Nitrobacter winogradskyi Nb-255: one gene and its partner. The protein of the gene in region 2 interacts with the protein of the main gene of each other region in a pairwise test. Links are inferred from orthologs where the notes say so. Each region holds a gene or a part of one and is shown on either strand. Other genes may lie near its edges.

The links.
Region 1: the proteins of NWI_RS14500 (region 2) and def interact in binary tests that used the Escherichia coli proteins (3 or more experiments, as listed by UniProt). The link is inferred for Nitrobacter winogradskyi Nb-255 from one-to-one orthologs.

The regions. Positions count from the first base shown.
Region 1 is NC_007406.1:3,329,120-3,336,487, forward strand. What follows is about bases 1-2,697. They hold def (peptide deformylase), read left to right. Parts: upstream 1-933; coding sequence 934-1,461; downstream 1,462-2,697. Other genes in these bases: NWI_RS15945 (AmpG family muropeptide MFS transporter), read right to left, coding at 1-600; fmt (methionyl-tRNA formyltransferase), read left to right, coding at 1,494-2,438; truA (tRNA pseudouridine(38-40) synthase TruA), read left to right, coding at 2,438-2,697. Also shown: more of truA, read left to right, coding at 2,698-3,205; NWI_RS15965 (5'-methylthioadenosine nucleosidase), read right to left, coding at 3,241-3,795; dapE (succinyl-diaminopimelate desuccinylase), read right to left, coding at 3,792-4,961; dapD (2,3,4,5-tetrahydropyridine-2,6-dicarboxylate N-succinyltransferase), read right to left, coding at 4,969-5,814; NWI_RS15980 (pyrimidine 5'-nucleotidase), read right to left, coding at 5,888-6,604; argB (acetylglutamate kinase), read right to left, coding at 6,601-7,368. UniProt on the Escherichia coli protein: Removes the formyl group from the N-terminal Met of newly synthesized proteins. Requires at least a dipeptide for an efficient rate of reaction. N-terminal L-methionine is a prerequisite for activity but the enzyme has broad specificity at other positions.
Region 2 is NC_007406.1:3,027,209-3,034,786, forward strand. The notes cover bases 1,522-4,428. They hold NWI_RS14500 (aspartate-semialdehyde dehydrogenase), read right to left. Parts: upstream 3,539-4,428; coding sequence 2,504-3,538; downstream 1,522-2,503. Other genes in these bases: leuD (3-isopropylmalate dehydratase small subunit), read left to right, coding at 1,522-1,608; NWI_RS14495 (carbonic anhydrase), read left to right, coding at 1,758-2,408; NWI_RS14505 (hypothetical protein), read left to right, coding at 3,935-4,327. Outside these bases: NWI_RS14480 (hypothetical protein), read right to left, coding at 53-391; NWI_RS14485 (metallopeptidase family protein), read left to right, coding at 518-919; more of leuD, read left to right, coding at 1,003-1,521; leuB (3-isopropylmalate dehydrogenase), read right to left, coding at 4,450-5,562; NWI_RS14515 (superoxide dismutase family protein), read right to left, coding at 5,864-6,373; NWI_RS14520 (malonate--CoA ligase), read left to right, coding at 6,707-7,578.

The DNA of each region.
Region 1 (7,368 bases), 300 kb from region 2 along the record:
GGCGCGGACGAGACCCGTCCCTTCGAGCGCGCTGACGAAGAAAAGAGCCCCGGCGGTCGAGACCAGCATGCCGATGCGATAGGCGGCGACGTAGGCGGCCATGCCGGCGGCCTGCTCGCTTTCCGGCAGGCTCTCGACGCGGAAGGCGTCGACCACGATGTCCTGCGTCGCCGATGTCGCCGCCACCAGCAGCGCGCCGAGCGCGACGAACCACGGCGCCTTCGCCGGATCGGTTGAGGCCAGCAGCAGGATCGCAGCGATCAGAAGCAGTTGCGAGAACACAAGCCAGCCGCGCCGGCGGCCGAACCGGCGCGTCAGCAACGGGATGTGCAGGGCGTCGACCAGCGGCGCCCACAGGAACTTCAGCGTATAGGGCGTGCCGACCAGGACGAACAGGCCGATCGCGCGCAGATCGATGCCAGATTCGGTCATCCATATCTGCAGCGTCGAGCCCGACAGCGCCAACGGCAGACCGGAAGAGAAGCCGAGCATCATCACGATGAGAACGCGCGGCTGCAGATAGACCGCCATGCTCTCGCGCCATGACGCGCGGGGAGCAACGTCGGATACGATCGGGGCGGCGGCGTCCGGAGCGGTCATCTGGTGGTGTTAGCAGATTCGCGAGGCCCGACATTCCATGATTGCTCTCCCGGCCTGGAGTTGGCGCGACAGTAGAGGCAAAAACAGTTCCGGATCGCCCGATCTGACAATCCGCCGCGTCGCGGCAAATGCTAACGCGCGAACCAAGCGAGAACATCTGAAAGTTAACGAAAGCTCGACGCGCGGCCTTTTCTTTTTGATCGAGCATGATCTTTTTCGAGAACCGGTTTCCACTTCGCGCCGGCGCGGCCCTTAGGGTCGGGATCATGCTCTTAAGCGATCGGAGCGGCTCGCGGATTGACCCCGGCAGGCCCGGGGATTACATCGCCCTGCATGGCTATTCGCGAAATAATCATCCTTCCGGACAAGCAGTTGCGCCTCGTATCCAGGCCGATCGAGACGGTGACGCCGGAGATCCGCAAGCTCGCCGACGACATGTTCGAGACCATGTACGACGCCCCCGGCATCGGGCTGGCCGGCATCCAGATCGCGCAGCCGTTGCGCATCGTCACCATGGACCTCGCCAGACGCGACGAGGAAGGTGAACTGACGCCGCGGCCGAGGGTTTTCATCAATCCGGAAATCCTGTCGGCGTCGGAGGAACTCTCGGTCTACGAAGAAGGCTGCCTGTCGATCCCCGAATATTACGAGGCGGTCGAGCGGCCCTCGCGGGTACGGATTCGCTTCACCGACCTCGACGGCAAGGTGCACGAGGAGGATGCCGAGGGCCTTTTCGCCACCTGCATCCAGCACGAGATCGACCATCTCAACGGCGTGCTGTTTGTCGATCACCTTTCGAAACTGAAGCGCGACCGCGTGATGAAGAAATTCACCAAGGCCGCCAAGTTCGCCGCGAAATAAAAGCGGCTTGTGCCGCGCAGACAATCAATAAGATGCCGCTTCGCCTGATCTTCATGGGCACGCCCGATTTCGCGGTGCCGACCCTGCAGCAACTCGTAGCCCACGGCCACGAGATCGCGGCCGTCTACACCCGCGAGGCAAGACCCGCCGGCCGCGGCATGAAGCTGCAGCCGACACCCGTGGCGCGGGAAGCGCAGCGGCTCGGCCTCCCCGTGCTGACGCCGAAAACGCTGAAGACGCAGGAATCGCAGGACCAGCTTCGTTCGTACGGAGCCGATGCCGCGGTCGTCGTCGCCTACGGTCTGATCCTGCCGCAGGCGATCCTCGATGCCCCGCGATACGGCTGCTACAATCTGCACGCATCGCTGCTGCCGCGCTGGCGCGGCGCCGCGCCGATCAACCGCGCCGTCATGGCCGGCGACGCTGAAAGCGGCGTCATGGTCATGAAGATAGATGCCGGCCTCGACACCGGCGACGTCGCCATGGCCGAGCGGGTCCCCATTACCGATGCGATGACGGCCTCCGATCTACATGACACGCTGGCGCCGCTGGGGGCTGATCTGATGGCGCGGGCGATGGACGCGCTGGAGCGCGGCGAGTTGCGCCTGACGAAGCAAAGCGAACAAGGCGTCGCCTCTACCGTCACCTACGCCGCCAAGATCGACAAGGCCGAAGCGCACATCGTTTGGAGCAACCCTGCGCGCGAGGTGCTGCGCCACATTCATGGCCTGTCACCGTTTCCGGGCGCCTGGTGCGAGATGCCGGTCGATGGCGAGGCGGTACGCATCAAGATCCTGCGATGCGAGCTGGCGGAAGGCGCGGGATCACCGGGAGACCTTCTCGACGATCGCCTGACCATTGCGTGCAAGGATGGCGCGATCCGCGTTCTCGAATTGCAGCGCGCGGGAAAGCCGCCGATGAAGGCCGCCGCTTTCCTGAACGGCACGCCGCTGACGCCGCCGCTGCGGCTCGACTGATGCCCCGCTACAAGCTCACCATCGAGTATGACGGTGGTCCCTTCTGCGGCTGGCAGTACCAGACCAACGGGCCGTCGGTGCAGGGCGCGCTGGAAGCGGCGGTCAAGGCGATTTGCGGTGATGACGTCCGCGTGCACGGCGCGGGCCGCACGGATGCCGGCGTTCATGCGCTGGCGCAGGTGGCGCATTGCGATATCGCCAGGCATTTCATGCCGGACCGGCTGCGCGACGGACTCAACGCTCATCTGCGGCCGCATCCAATCGGCGTGCTCGAAGCCGAGATCGTGCCAGACAGCTTCGAGGCGCGCTTTTCGGCACGCAGGCGACATTACATTTATCGCATCGCCAATCGCCGCGCCAATCTCGCCATCGATGTGGGGCGGGTCTGGCGCGTGCCCCGGCCGCTCGATACCGAAGCGATGCACGCTGCCGCGCAACGGCTGCTCGGCAAGCACGATTTCACGACCTTTCGCGACACCGAATGTCAGGCCAAATCGCCGGAAAAAACGCTCGATCAGCTCGACGTGATCAGGAACGGCGACAATGTCAGCATCATCACTTCGGCGCGCTCCTACCTGCACAGCCAGGTGCGCTCCATGGTGGGTTCGTTGGTGTGGGTCGGGCATGGCCGCTGGAATGCCGACGATCTGTCCGGCGCGCTGGCGGCGCGGCGGCGCGAAGCCTGCGGGCCGGTGGCGCCACCCGACGGATTGTACCTCGCGCGGGTCGATTACGAGGGGAGTATCCCCCTCAGGCAAGATCGATGATCGCTGTCATGCGCGAATTTTACGCGCTCCGTCCTTCACCGAATCCGGTCCAGCGTATCCCAGAACAGGCCCTCGCCGTCCTTCACATTGGCGGTCCAGTCCTGATGCGCGAGGTCGTTGGCGTCGTCGGTGATGAACTTGAACGCACGCCACGGCAGGCCGTGACGCCGGCACACCTGCGCAACCGCGAACAACTCCATGTCGACGATGTCAACGTTGTTCTCGATCAGCCATGGATCGGAGCTTGTGACAAAGCTGTCGCCGGTGCCGCAGACGACGCCAGACTGGCCCGACGTCAGAAGATCAAGCTCGGGAGCAAACGGCGTGCGTCCGCGCGGAGCCAGCGGCATCGCCATCATGTCGCGCTGGACGACGGTTGATACTTCCACGAGGCCCCGGAGCGTCTCGTTGATCTTTCCCGCTGTCCCGTAGTTGATGACGAGATCCGGGTGCAGCGTCAGCAGCGCCAGCGTGGCCGCGCTGGCGGCATTGATCTTGCCGACGCCGGTGTAGATCACCCTGACGCCGTCAGGGAGCCGCGCCCTGCCGAGTTCATCTTCAATGGCGGTGAGAACGAGAATCCTGCTCATGCGAAGTAACGGTCCAGCACGCCGCGATAGACCCGCGTCAGCTTTTCGAGATCAGCGATCGGAACGCGCTCGTCGATCTGGTGCATGGTCCGCCCGACCAGACCAAACTCGATCACCGGGCAATAGTCCTTGATGAAACGCGCGTCCGACGTGCCGCCGCCGGTGCTCAACTCCGGCCTGCGGCCGGTGACATCCTCAACGGCCGCGGCCACGAGATCGGTGAACGGGCCGGGCTCGGTCAGGAACACGTCGGCATTCGAAGGCTCCCACACGATGCGGGTTCGGACACGATTGCCCGAGGCTCCCGCGACACGCGCCTCGACCAGCGCACGGAGCGATTGCTGATCGTGATGATCGTTGAAGCGGATGTTGAACCTCGCGCGCGCCTGTCCCGGAATCACATTGGCTGCCGGATTTCCGACATCGACCGAGGTGAATTCCAGATTGGAAGGCTGGAACTGAGAGCTGCCCTGATCCAGCGGCTCGCTCACAAGCGCGGTGATCAGCGCGGCGATCTCCGGAATCGGATTCGAGGCGCGGTGCGGGTAAGCGACGTGACCCTGCACGCCGTCGACATACAGCGTGCCGGACTGTGAGCCGCGGCGGCCGATCTTGATGCAGTCGCCGAGTTCCTCGACATTGCTGGGCTCGCCGAGCACGCAGTGATCGAATTTCTCGCCGCGCGCGGCGGCCCATTGCAGCAGCTTGACGGTGCCGTTGACGGCGATGTCCTCCTCGTCGCCTGTGATCAGGAACGAAATCGAGCCGCTGCCGTCTTTCCCCGGCCGGCCGCCATGCGCCGCGAGATAGTCCAGCGCGGCCGCGACGCCGCAGGCGACCCCGCCCTTCATATCCACCGCGCCGCGCCCATAGAGAAAACCATCAACCACATCGCCCGAGAACGCGCCACGGGTCCACGCGGCTTCGTCGCCTGGAGGTACGACGTCGGTATGACCGGCGAAAGCGATGTGAGGGCGGCCGGAGCCGATGCGGGCATAGAGATTGTCGATGTCGGCGACGCCCGGCTCGCTGAAGGTGATCCGGTGAACATCAAAGCCGGCGTTCTTGAGCAGCGGCTCGAGCACGCCGAGCGCACCGGCGTCCGCCGGCGTCACCGAAGGGCAGCGGATGAGATCGCGAGCGATGGAAAGCGCGTCGTTTCCCATCGCCGTCTCAGTCCCTCAGTAGTTCGTTGATCCCGGTCTTGGAGCGCGTGCGTTCGTCGACGCGCTTGACGATGACCGCGCAGGCGGTGGACGGACCGAGCTGGCCGTTGCTCAGCGGCTTGCCCGGCAGCGCGCCCGGCACCACCACCGCGTATTCCGGCACTTCGCCCATGAAGATCTCGCCGGTCGTGCGATCGACGATCTTGGTCGAAGCGCCGAGGAAAACGCCCATCGACAGCACCGCCCCCTTGCGCACGATCACACCCTCCGCCACTTCCGAGCGCGCGCCGATGAAGCAATCGTCCTCAATGATCACGGGCCCGGCTTGCAGCGGCTCCAATACGCCGCCGATGCCCGCGCCGCCGGAGATGTGGACCCGCTTGCCGATCTGGGCACAGGAGCCCACCGTGCACCAGGTGTCGACCATGGTGCTCTCGTCGACATAAGCGCCAAGATTGACGAACGACGGCATCAACACGACGTTCCTTGCGATGAAGGCGGAGCGGCGCACGATCGCGCCCGGCACGGCGCGAAAGCCGGCGTCACGAAATCTGTTCTCGTCCCAGCCCTCGAACTTCGACGGCACCTTGTCCCACCACGCGGCGTTGCCGGGACCGCCGGGGATGACGCTCATGTCGTTGAGGCGGAACGAGAGCAGCACGGCCTTCTTCAGCCACTGATTGACCTGCCACTTGCCGTCGGCCGCGCGCTCGGCGACGCGCGCCTCGCCCTTGTCGAGCAGGCCGAGCGCCTGATCGACGGCATCGCGCACTTCGCCCCTTGTCGCGGGGGTGATGGTCTCGCGCGCGTCGAACGCGCCGTTGATGGTGGTTTCGAGCGATGCGGTAGGCATAGGGTTTCTGCGCCTCTACTACGCGAATGCAGTTTGTCAACCGTGGCTGTTCTCTTGGACGCAGGCAGCCCTGTCAAGCCGATCGCGCCGTCAGTCCCGCCAGAAAACCGGAGAGATCGTCGGTGACGTGATCGACGTGCGGCGCACCGCCGCGGCCTTCCATTTCCCAATCCTCACGCACGACCTCGCGCGTCCCGTCCGGCACCACCAGCACGGTCGTCATCCCCAGTTCATGCGGGACGACGAGATTGCGCGCCAGATCCTCGAACATCGCGCTTCTCGCGGCATCGACATGATGACGTTCGAGAAAGCGACGATAGGTCCGCGGTGAAGGCTTCGGCTCCATCCCCGCAGCGATGATGTCGAACACGGCCTCGAAGTGATGACCGAAACCGAGCCGCTCCAGCACCTTGCCGGCATGGGCGGTCGAGCCGTTGGTCAGGATCAGCTTGCGGCCCGGAAGCCTTTCGATCGCCGCGCCCATCGCCGGGTTGGGATCGAGCGGCGAGTGATCGATCTGATGGACGTAAGCGAGATAGTCGTCGGGCGAGACGCCATGCTCGGTCATCATGCCGCGCATGCTGGTGCCGAAGCGCTTGTAGTAATCCTTCTGGATACGCCTCGCCTCGACCGGATCGACGTTGAGAAACTGGCCGATATATTCACCGATCCGGGCGTCGACCTGCTGCCAGAGATTGACGTGATGCGGATAGAGCGTGTTGTCGAGATCGAACACCCATGTGTCGATATGACTGAAACCGCGGTGGGGATGTCGCTGCGCGCAGGTCACTTGTGAATCAGCGTTCCCGTGCCCTGATTGGTGAAGAGCTCCAGCAGCACCGCGTGAGGAGTCTTCCCGTCGATGATGACGACGCCGCTGACGCCCTGCTCCAGCGCGTAAATGCAGGTTTCGACCTTCGGGATCATGCCGCCCGAAATCGTCCCGTCGGCGATCAGCTTGCGCGCGTCGCTGATCGATAGCTCCGGAATCAGCTTCTTCGACTTGTCGAGCACGCCGGGAACGTCGGTGAGAAGCAGAAGACGCTTGGCCTTCAACGCACCGGCCACCGCGCCGGCGAAGATGTCGGCGTTGACGTTGAAGGTCTGGCCGCCTTTCGAGGTGGCCAGCGGCGCCAAAACCGGAATCAGCTCATGACCGATCAACTGATTCAGAAGCGTCAGATCGACCTTTTCGGGCTCGCCGACAAAGCCGAGATCGACCACCTTCTCGATGTTGGAATCCGGGTCCGCCAGCATCCGCGTGGCCTTCGCGGCGGTGACCATGTTGCCGTCCTTGCCGCAAAGTCCGACAGCCTTGCCCCCGGCCTCGTTGATGTAGCCGACCAGTTGCTTGTTGATCGAGCCGGCAAGCACCATCTCGACGATTTCGATGGTCGCGGCGTCGGTAATGCGCAGACCGGCCGCGAATTCGGATTTGATCCCGAGCCGTTGCAGCATGGCGGCGATCTGTGGGCCTCCGCCATGCACCACGACCGGATTGATCGCGGTCTGCTCGAGCAGCACGATGTCGCTGGCGAATTGGCGGGCGACGTT
Region 2 (7,578 bases):
GATAGCGTGATCGGATGCGCGGCCACAAACAAACCGCGCTTCATGCGAACAGTCAGCCGCGGCGCCAGTAGCAGTTCATTCGCGGAACGATCACTGTCCCGCTCGGCCGGAATTCCTGCACATAGTGCGCGGTGCAGTCGCGCACCGCGTCTGATCCCGGATGATAGCTCGGATAAACTCCACGCTCATCCTCGCGATAAATCCGCACGCGCGGACGCCGCTTGTGGGTTTGCGCCGACATGCCCGACGACACGGCGCGATCCATGTTCCGCGCGGCGGTTCGCGCTTGCGCCTGTCCGCCATACATGAGCAGCAACGTCCCTGGCACCACCAGCAACAGCAACGACGCCGCCGCCGTCACGAGTCTTCCCGCCGCTGTCCTGACGTCCATGGCCGCGCCCCGATCACCCTGTTCCCCGCGAACGGTCTCCGATTGCCGCGCCCGCGTCAACCGCAAGACCGCCCGGATCGTAAAAAACCATGCCGTAACGGTGAAACACGGGTTAAACAGAGCTTCATGTGGACCTCCGCCAAAGCCCCCTCGCTGAACGAGATGGAGACCATGGCGCGCGAGGCGTTCGCCCGCCTGCCGGAGAATTTCCGGCGTCTGTGCGACGGCCTCATCATTCGCGTCGAGGATTTCCCGACCGACGAGGTGCTGAAAGAAATGCAGGCCGAGAGCGAATTCGACCTGCTGGGGCTGTTCCAGGGCACGGGTCTGCCGTTTCAGAGCCACGATGACGTTGCCAGGCTGCCCAATATGATCTGGCTCTATCGCCGTCCCATCATCGACTACTGGGCCGAGCACGATGAAACGCTCGACCATATCATCAGCCATGTCCTGATCCATGAAATCGGCCACCACTTCGGGCTGTCCGATGCCGACATGGAAGCGATCGAGGCGCAGGCGGTGGAATAGCACGGCATGTCCGCTACGGCATGTCCGGCTATTGGATCAGCGCCGGGAACGGGATAGAATGGCCACTTACGAGGATCCTCGCCATGGATAAGTTCACAACGCTGGAAGGCGTCGCGGCGCCACTGAAGATCATCAATGTCGATACCGACATGATCATTCCGAAGCAGTACCTGAAGACCATCAAGCGCACCGGCCTGGGCAGGGGGCTTTTTTCGGAACAGCGCTACAGAGACGACGGCTCGGAGAATCCGGATTTCGTTCTCAACAAGTCCGCCTATCGCAACGCCAGAATCCTTGTCGCCGGCGACAATTTCGGTTGCGGTTCGTCACGCGAGCACGCGCCATGGGCGCTGCTCGACTTCGGCATCCGCTGCGTGATCTCCACCTCGTTCGGCGATATTTTCTACAACAACTGCTTCAAGAACGGCATCCTGCCGATCCGGGTGACCCAAGCCGACCTCGACAAGCTGTTCGATGACGCCGAACGAGGCGCCAACGCGACGCTGACCATCGATCTCGCCAATCAGGAAATACGCGGGCCCGACGGCGGCACGGTGAAATTCGAGATCGACGCGTTTCGCAAGCATTGCCTGTTGAACGGTCTCGACGACATCGGGCTGACGATGGAAAAGAAGGCGGCGATCGACAGCTACGAGGACAAGGCGAAGCGCGAGCGCGCCTGGGCCTGACCTTTCCCGAACGCCCGAGACGTCGCGGGTCCGTACGCCTCGGCTCGTCGACAGGTCGCGCCAGCAGCGTTTGCGGCCTGCCTTCGAAGGCCATGACCGGAACGTCCGGCTTTGTCTTCACCGTGCGGACAACAACGGATGGGTGCGAAATGAACGGTTTCCCGCAACGCCTGATCGACGGCTATCGCGCATTCGTCACGCAACGGATGCCTGTCGAGCAATCACGCTATCGCGCGCTGTCCGAACGCGGGCAGTCGCCGGAGACGATGGTGATCGGTTGCTGCGATTCGCGCGTTTCCCCGGAGGTGATTTTCGATGCCAGGCCCGGCGAACTGTTCGTCGTGCGCAACATCGCCAACCTGGTGCCGGTCTATCAGCCCGACGGCGCCGCCCATGGCATTTCGGCTGCGCTGGAGTTCGGGGTGGAAGTGCTCAAGGTAAAGCACATCGTGATCCTCGGCCACGCGCAATGCAGCGGCATCAGCGCCATCATCAAAAAGGCCGCGCCGCTGTCGTCCGGCGACTTCATCGGCCGGTGGATGGCGATGTTCATCAAGCCCGGCGAGGTCATCGAGCAGCGCGAACGGGAGACGACGAAAGAATTCGCCACCCGTCTCGAAAAGGCGGCGGTATTCCGCAGCATCGAAAACCTGATGACCCTTCCCTTCGTGCGGAGATCCGTCGAGAGCGGGCATCTTCACCTGCACGGCGCCTATTTCAGCATCGCCGAAGGTTCGCTCTACGCGCTCGATCAGGAAGCCAGGGAGTTCCGCAGCGTCGGGGATAACAGCCTCATCTGAGGTCTATAGCGTTTTCGAACGCAATGGATGCTCGCGAAAACGCTATATGGCGGGAAACCGTGGCGGAGTCGGAAAGCCCGGCCCCGGCGGCTTGATCAGGCGGCCTTCGGCTTCGCTCGGATCAGCTTGCGGTTGATCAGGCACTCGGCGATCTGGATCGCATTGAGCGCCGCACCCTTGCGCAGGTTGTCAGACACGACCCACATCGACAGACCGTTCTCCACGGTCGCATCCTCGCGGATGCGGCTGATGTAGGTCGCGTCTTCACCGGCCGATTCATACGGCGTGACATAGCCGCCCGGCTCGTGCTTGTCGATGACGAGACACCCCGGCGCATTGCGCAGGATGCCGCGCGCCTCATCCGCCGTGATCGGTTTCTCGAACTCGATGCTGACAGCTTCCGAATGGCCGATGAACACCGGCACCCGCACACAGGTCGCGGTCAGCTTGATCTTGGGATCAAGAATCTTCTTGGTCTCCGCCATCATCTTCCATTCTTCCTTGGTGTAGCCGTCCTCCATGAACACGTCGATCTCGGGGATGACGTTGAAGGCGATACGCTTCGGAAACTTTTTGTTAACCAGTTCGCTCGCGGTGTAGACCGCCTTGGTCTGCGCGAACAGTTCGTCCATGGCGTCCTTGCCGGCGCCCGACACCGATTGATAGGTCGCAACCACGACCCGCTGGATGACGGCCTTGTCGTGCAAGGGCTTCAGCGCCACGACAAGCTGCGCCGTCGAGCAGTTCGGATTGGCGATGATGTTCTTTTTCGTGAAGCCGGTCACCGCATCGGCGTTGACCTCGGGCACGATCAACGGCACGTCGGGGTCCATCCGCCATGTTGACGAATTGTCGATCACGACCGCGCCGGCCGCGCCGATCTTCGGCGACCATTCCTTCGACACCGCGCCGCCGGCTGACATCAGACAAATGTCGGTATCGCTGAAATCGTGATTTTCCAGCGCTTTGACTTTCAGGGTTTTGTCGCCGTAGGAGACTTCGGTGCCGACGCTGCGGCGCGAGGCCAGCGCCACCACCTCATCCGCCGGAAATTTCCGCTCGTCCAGTATGTTGAGCATTTCACGCCCGACATTGCCGGTCGCTCCGACCAGCGCGACTTTGTAACCCATCGCTCAACTCTCCGAAGAAACGTCTCCGTCCCGCTCACGCGCGAGAAGGGAAGACGCTGCGCTTCTAAGCGAGAAACGCCATCAAGACAACGCCGGACCCTGTTCCTCATCCTCCTTGCCCATGCGCCGGGCGCTGCGGAGAGGACGGCAGGCCGTGACCGCGCCGTGAAAATCATATATAGCTTATTTAAAACAGTAACTTAAAACCATATCACCGGCTAACGCGTGCTTCGGGCGCCAGGATTCTCAGGGCCCCACAGACCGGGGACCGCGCCGGGGGTCGAGGCAACATTTCGTCGTCATCCGCATTATTCTGGCAAGGTGTGGCCCGATTGGGCTTGTGGCGCGAACCAACTGGGCGGTAAAAAGGCAATCACTCGGATTTGTGAGGACGCGATGACCTTGAAAATTTCCACCGCGACCGGCGCCCCTAGAATCATCGCGCTGTCGCTTGCGGCGGCCTTCATCGCGGTTGGCTTCAGCGCGTCGGACGCGAGCGCCAAGCAGCGCAGGTACCTTGACCGCGACAGCGCCTATGGTCCGAGCGGCCCCAACGTGTCCTACCAGTCCGGCCCGCGCACCCGCGTCTACATCTCCAAGCGCTCGTGGCTGGATGCAGGCACCGAAGTGTTGCCAGGCGAGCGCAAGTACACCGACTATGCCTTTCCGCCTTCCGTCGGTTATCCTTCGTTCGCCCGCGAGAACCTGAACCGGCCGATCGACCGCCAGCCGCTCAGCTCGCCAGCCGATCTCGGCGGCAGATACCCGACCGGATTCCCGCTCTACTGATCAGCCCATTCTCTGATCAGCCACTTGCACTGATCAGCCGCTTGCGGGCATCGGACGCGCCAACCCGTCCGATCGCGACGGCTGCCGGGAATCCTGCCGCGGGCATGACTCCGGAGCCACGTTCAGGCGTGCAGCGCCTCAAGCTCCTTCACGATCGCCTCGCCCATCTGCGATGTGCTGACCACGGTGGCTCCCTCGGACTTCAAATCAGCGGTGCGCAGGCCCTTCGCCAGCACGGCGGCGATCGCGGCGTCGAGCTTGTCCGCCAAATCCCCCCTGTCGAAGGAATAACGCAGCGCCATCCCGAACGAGGCCAGCATCGCAATCGGGTTGGCCAGGCCCTGGCCTGCGATGTCGGGCGCGGAGCCATGCACCGGCTCATAAAGCGCCCGGCGCTTTTCGGTTTTCGGGTCGGTGTCGCCGAGCGAGGCGGATGGCAGCATGCCCAGCGAGCCGGTGAGCATCGCCGCGATGTCGCTCAGCATGTCGCCGAACAGGTTGTCGGTGACGATCACGTCGAACTGCTTCGGCCAGCGCACAAGCTGCATACCGCCGGAGTCCGCAAGCTGATGCTGCAACGCGACATCCTTGTACTCGCGCTGATGCACCTGCGTCACGACTTCGTGCCATAGCACGCCGGTTTTCATGACGTTGCGCTTTTCCATCGAGGTCAGCTTGTTGCGGCGCTTGCGCGCGAGATCGAAGGCAACGCGCGCGATGCGTTCGATTTCATAGGTGTCGTAGACTTGCGTATCGACGGCGCGCTTCTGGCCGTTGCCGAGATCGGTAACGGTCTTCGGCTCTCCGAAATAGACGCCGCCGGTCAGTTCGCGCACGATCATGATGTCGAGGCCCTCGACCACCTCGGGCTTCAGGCTGGAGGATTCCGCGAGCGCCGGATAGCAGATCGCCGGACGCAGGTTGGCGTAGAGCGCGAGATCCTTGCGCAGCCGCAACAGGCCCGCTTCCGGCCGCACCTCATAAGGCACTGAATCCCACTTCGGACCGCCGACCGCGCCGAACAACACCGCATCGGCGGCGAGCGCCTTCGCCATGGTGGCGTCGGTGATGCTGACCTTGTCGGCATCATAGGATGCGCCACCCACCAGCCCTTCTTCGGTCTCGAATTTGGCGATGCCCTGCGCGTCCAGCCAGCCGACCAGCCGCTTCACCTCCGCCATCACCTCGGGACCGATGCCATCACCGGGCAAGAGCAGCAGCTTGTAGGTCGCCATGATAAAATCCTCGGACAGTCATCATGACCGGGAAAGCGGGCATGTGTTGCCCGCCGACGCCCGGCCTATCCCTGCCTGCAAGCGATGAAGGCGGGATGCCCGGCGCAGGGCCGATCATGACATTGCATGTGACGCCGATTGCTAGGCCGGTGTCGCGCTGTTGGCAAGACCGCCATTGCGGCGGACTGTTCTACAGTCAGGTATCGTCGCCACGCGCACGCAACGTCGACGTGGCGCGGCAAGCGGAGCCGCCGCGGCCGAACGCTGGCGGCCGGGCACGCCGTTGCAGTCCCTGACGTGCCTACTCGATAACGCCGCAGGCGATGCGCCCCCCGGCTTCGCCGGTCGGATCCGTCTTGTAGTCGTCCGCCGCCGCGTGAATGACGATGGCCGTGCCATCCGGCTTCAGCACCGAATTCGGCTTGTCCTTGTCCAGCGTGATGGCGGTACTGACAACATCGAGCTTCAATTCGCCGGAAGCAGGCACGACGATGTTCGGCAGGTCTCCGGCGTGAGAGCCATCGGCCGCCATCATGCCGTGCTTCTTGTTGTCCGGGTTGAAATGGCCTCCCGCCGATTTGAAAGGCGGCTCGCACTTTCCGACCGCGTGAATGTGGAAGGCGTGTTCGCCGGGAGGAATATCTTTCAGAGCGGCCTTGAGCAGAACGCCGTCCTTGACCTGAATCAGCTCAACCTTCCCGACCTCCGCGCCTTCGGCGTTTTTCAGCAGGGCCCTGGCCGAATTGGCGGAGACCGCAGTCACGCTCAGGGCGAGGAGAGCCGTCGTCGCGAACAGGACACGAGCGATCATGGTAAACCTCCGCTGCGGAATTCATGGCTTGGAAACATGGCTGGGAAAAACGGCGTCGCCGCCGCCCTTATAGCAGCAACTCCTCCCAGCGGCCAGTCACATCACCGGCCGCTGAGGGAATTGTCATCCCATCTTCATCGGCCGTTCCTGTGCGGCAGTTGCGCGAAACCTTGTTCACAAAACGCGAGCCGGCCTCCCCGCGCGGCTGGCCGCATCGCTGCATTGCCTTGCAAGGGACAACCTTGTTATCCAGCCCCTGCGCACTTGTTATCCAGCCCCTACGCGGCCGCCCGCGATCACGCCGCGGGTCCATGATCGCCAACGGAAACCGTCATGAACGCCAACCTGTTCTCGCGCCTGTTCGACGATCTCGACGATGCAAGCCTGCTCGCGATCGAAACGATGGACGGACCGCGCATCACCTATGGCGATCTGATCGCATTCTCCGGACGGCTGGCCAACGTCCTGGTGGCGCGCGGCGTGAGGCCGGGCGATCGCGTGGCGGTCCAGGCCGAAAAGTCGGTGCCCAATCTCGCGCTCTATCTCGCGACCGCGCGCGCCGGCGCGGTCTATCTGCCGCTCAACGACGCCTATACGCTCAGCGAACTCGACTACTTCATCACCGACGCCGAGCCATCGCTGGTGGTGTGCGACCCCTCGAAAGCAGGAGGTCTCCAGGCGATCGCATCGAAAGTGAACGCTACGATCGAGACCCTGGACGCGAAGGGAAAGGGATCGCTGACCGGAGCCGCCACGACAGCAAAGCCTGATTTCATCACGGTTGCGCGCGCAGGCGACGACCTTGCCGCGATCCTCTACACGTCAGGCACGACCGGGCGATCCAAGGGCGCGATGCTGACTCACGACAATCTGACATCGAACGCCATGAGCCTCGTCGATGCCTGGCGCTTCACCCAAAAGGATGTGCTGATCCACGCGCTGCCAATCCATCACACTCACGGACTGTTCGTGGCTGGTAACGTCACGCTGCTTGCACGCGCTTCGATGATCTTTCTTCCGCGGTTTGATCCGGAAGCTGTCATCAACATAATGGCGCGCGCCACCGTGCTGATGGGCGTGCCGACCTTCTACACGCGCCTGCTGCAACATCCGGCGCTGACGAAAGAATCGACCGGACCTATGCGGCTGTTTATCTCCGGCTCCGCTCCTCTGCTCGCCGACACTCACCGCGAGTGGTCGGCGCG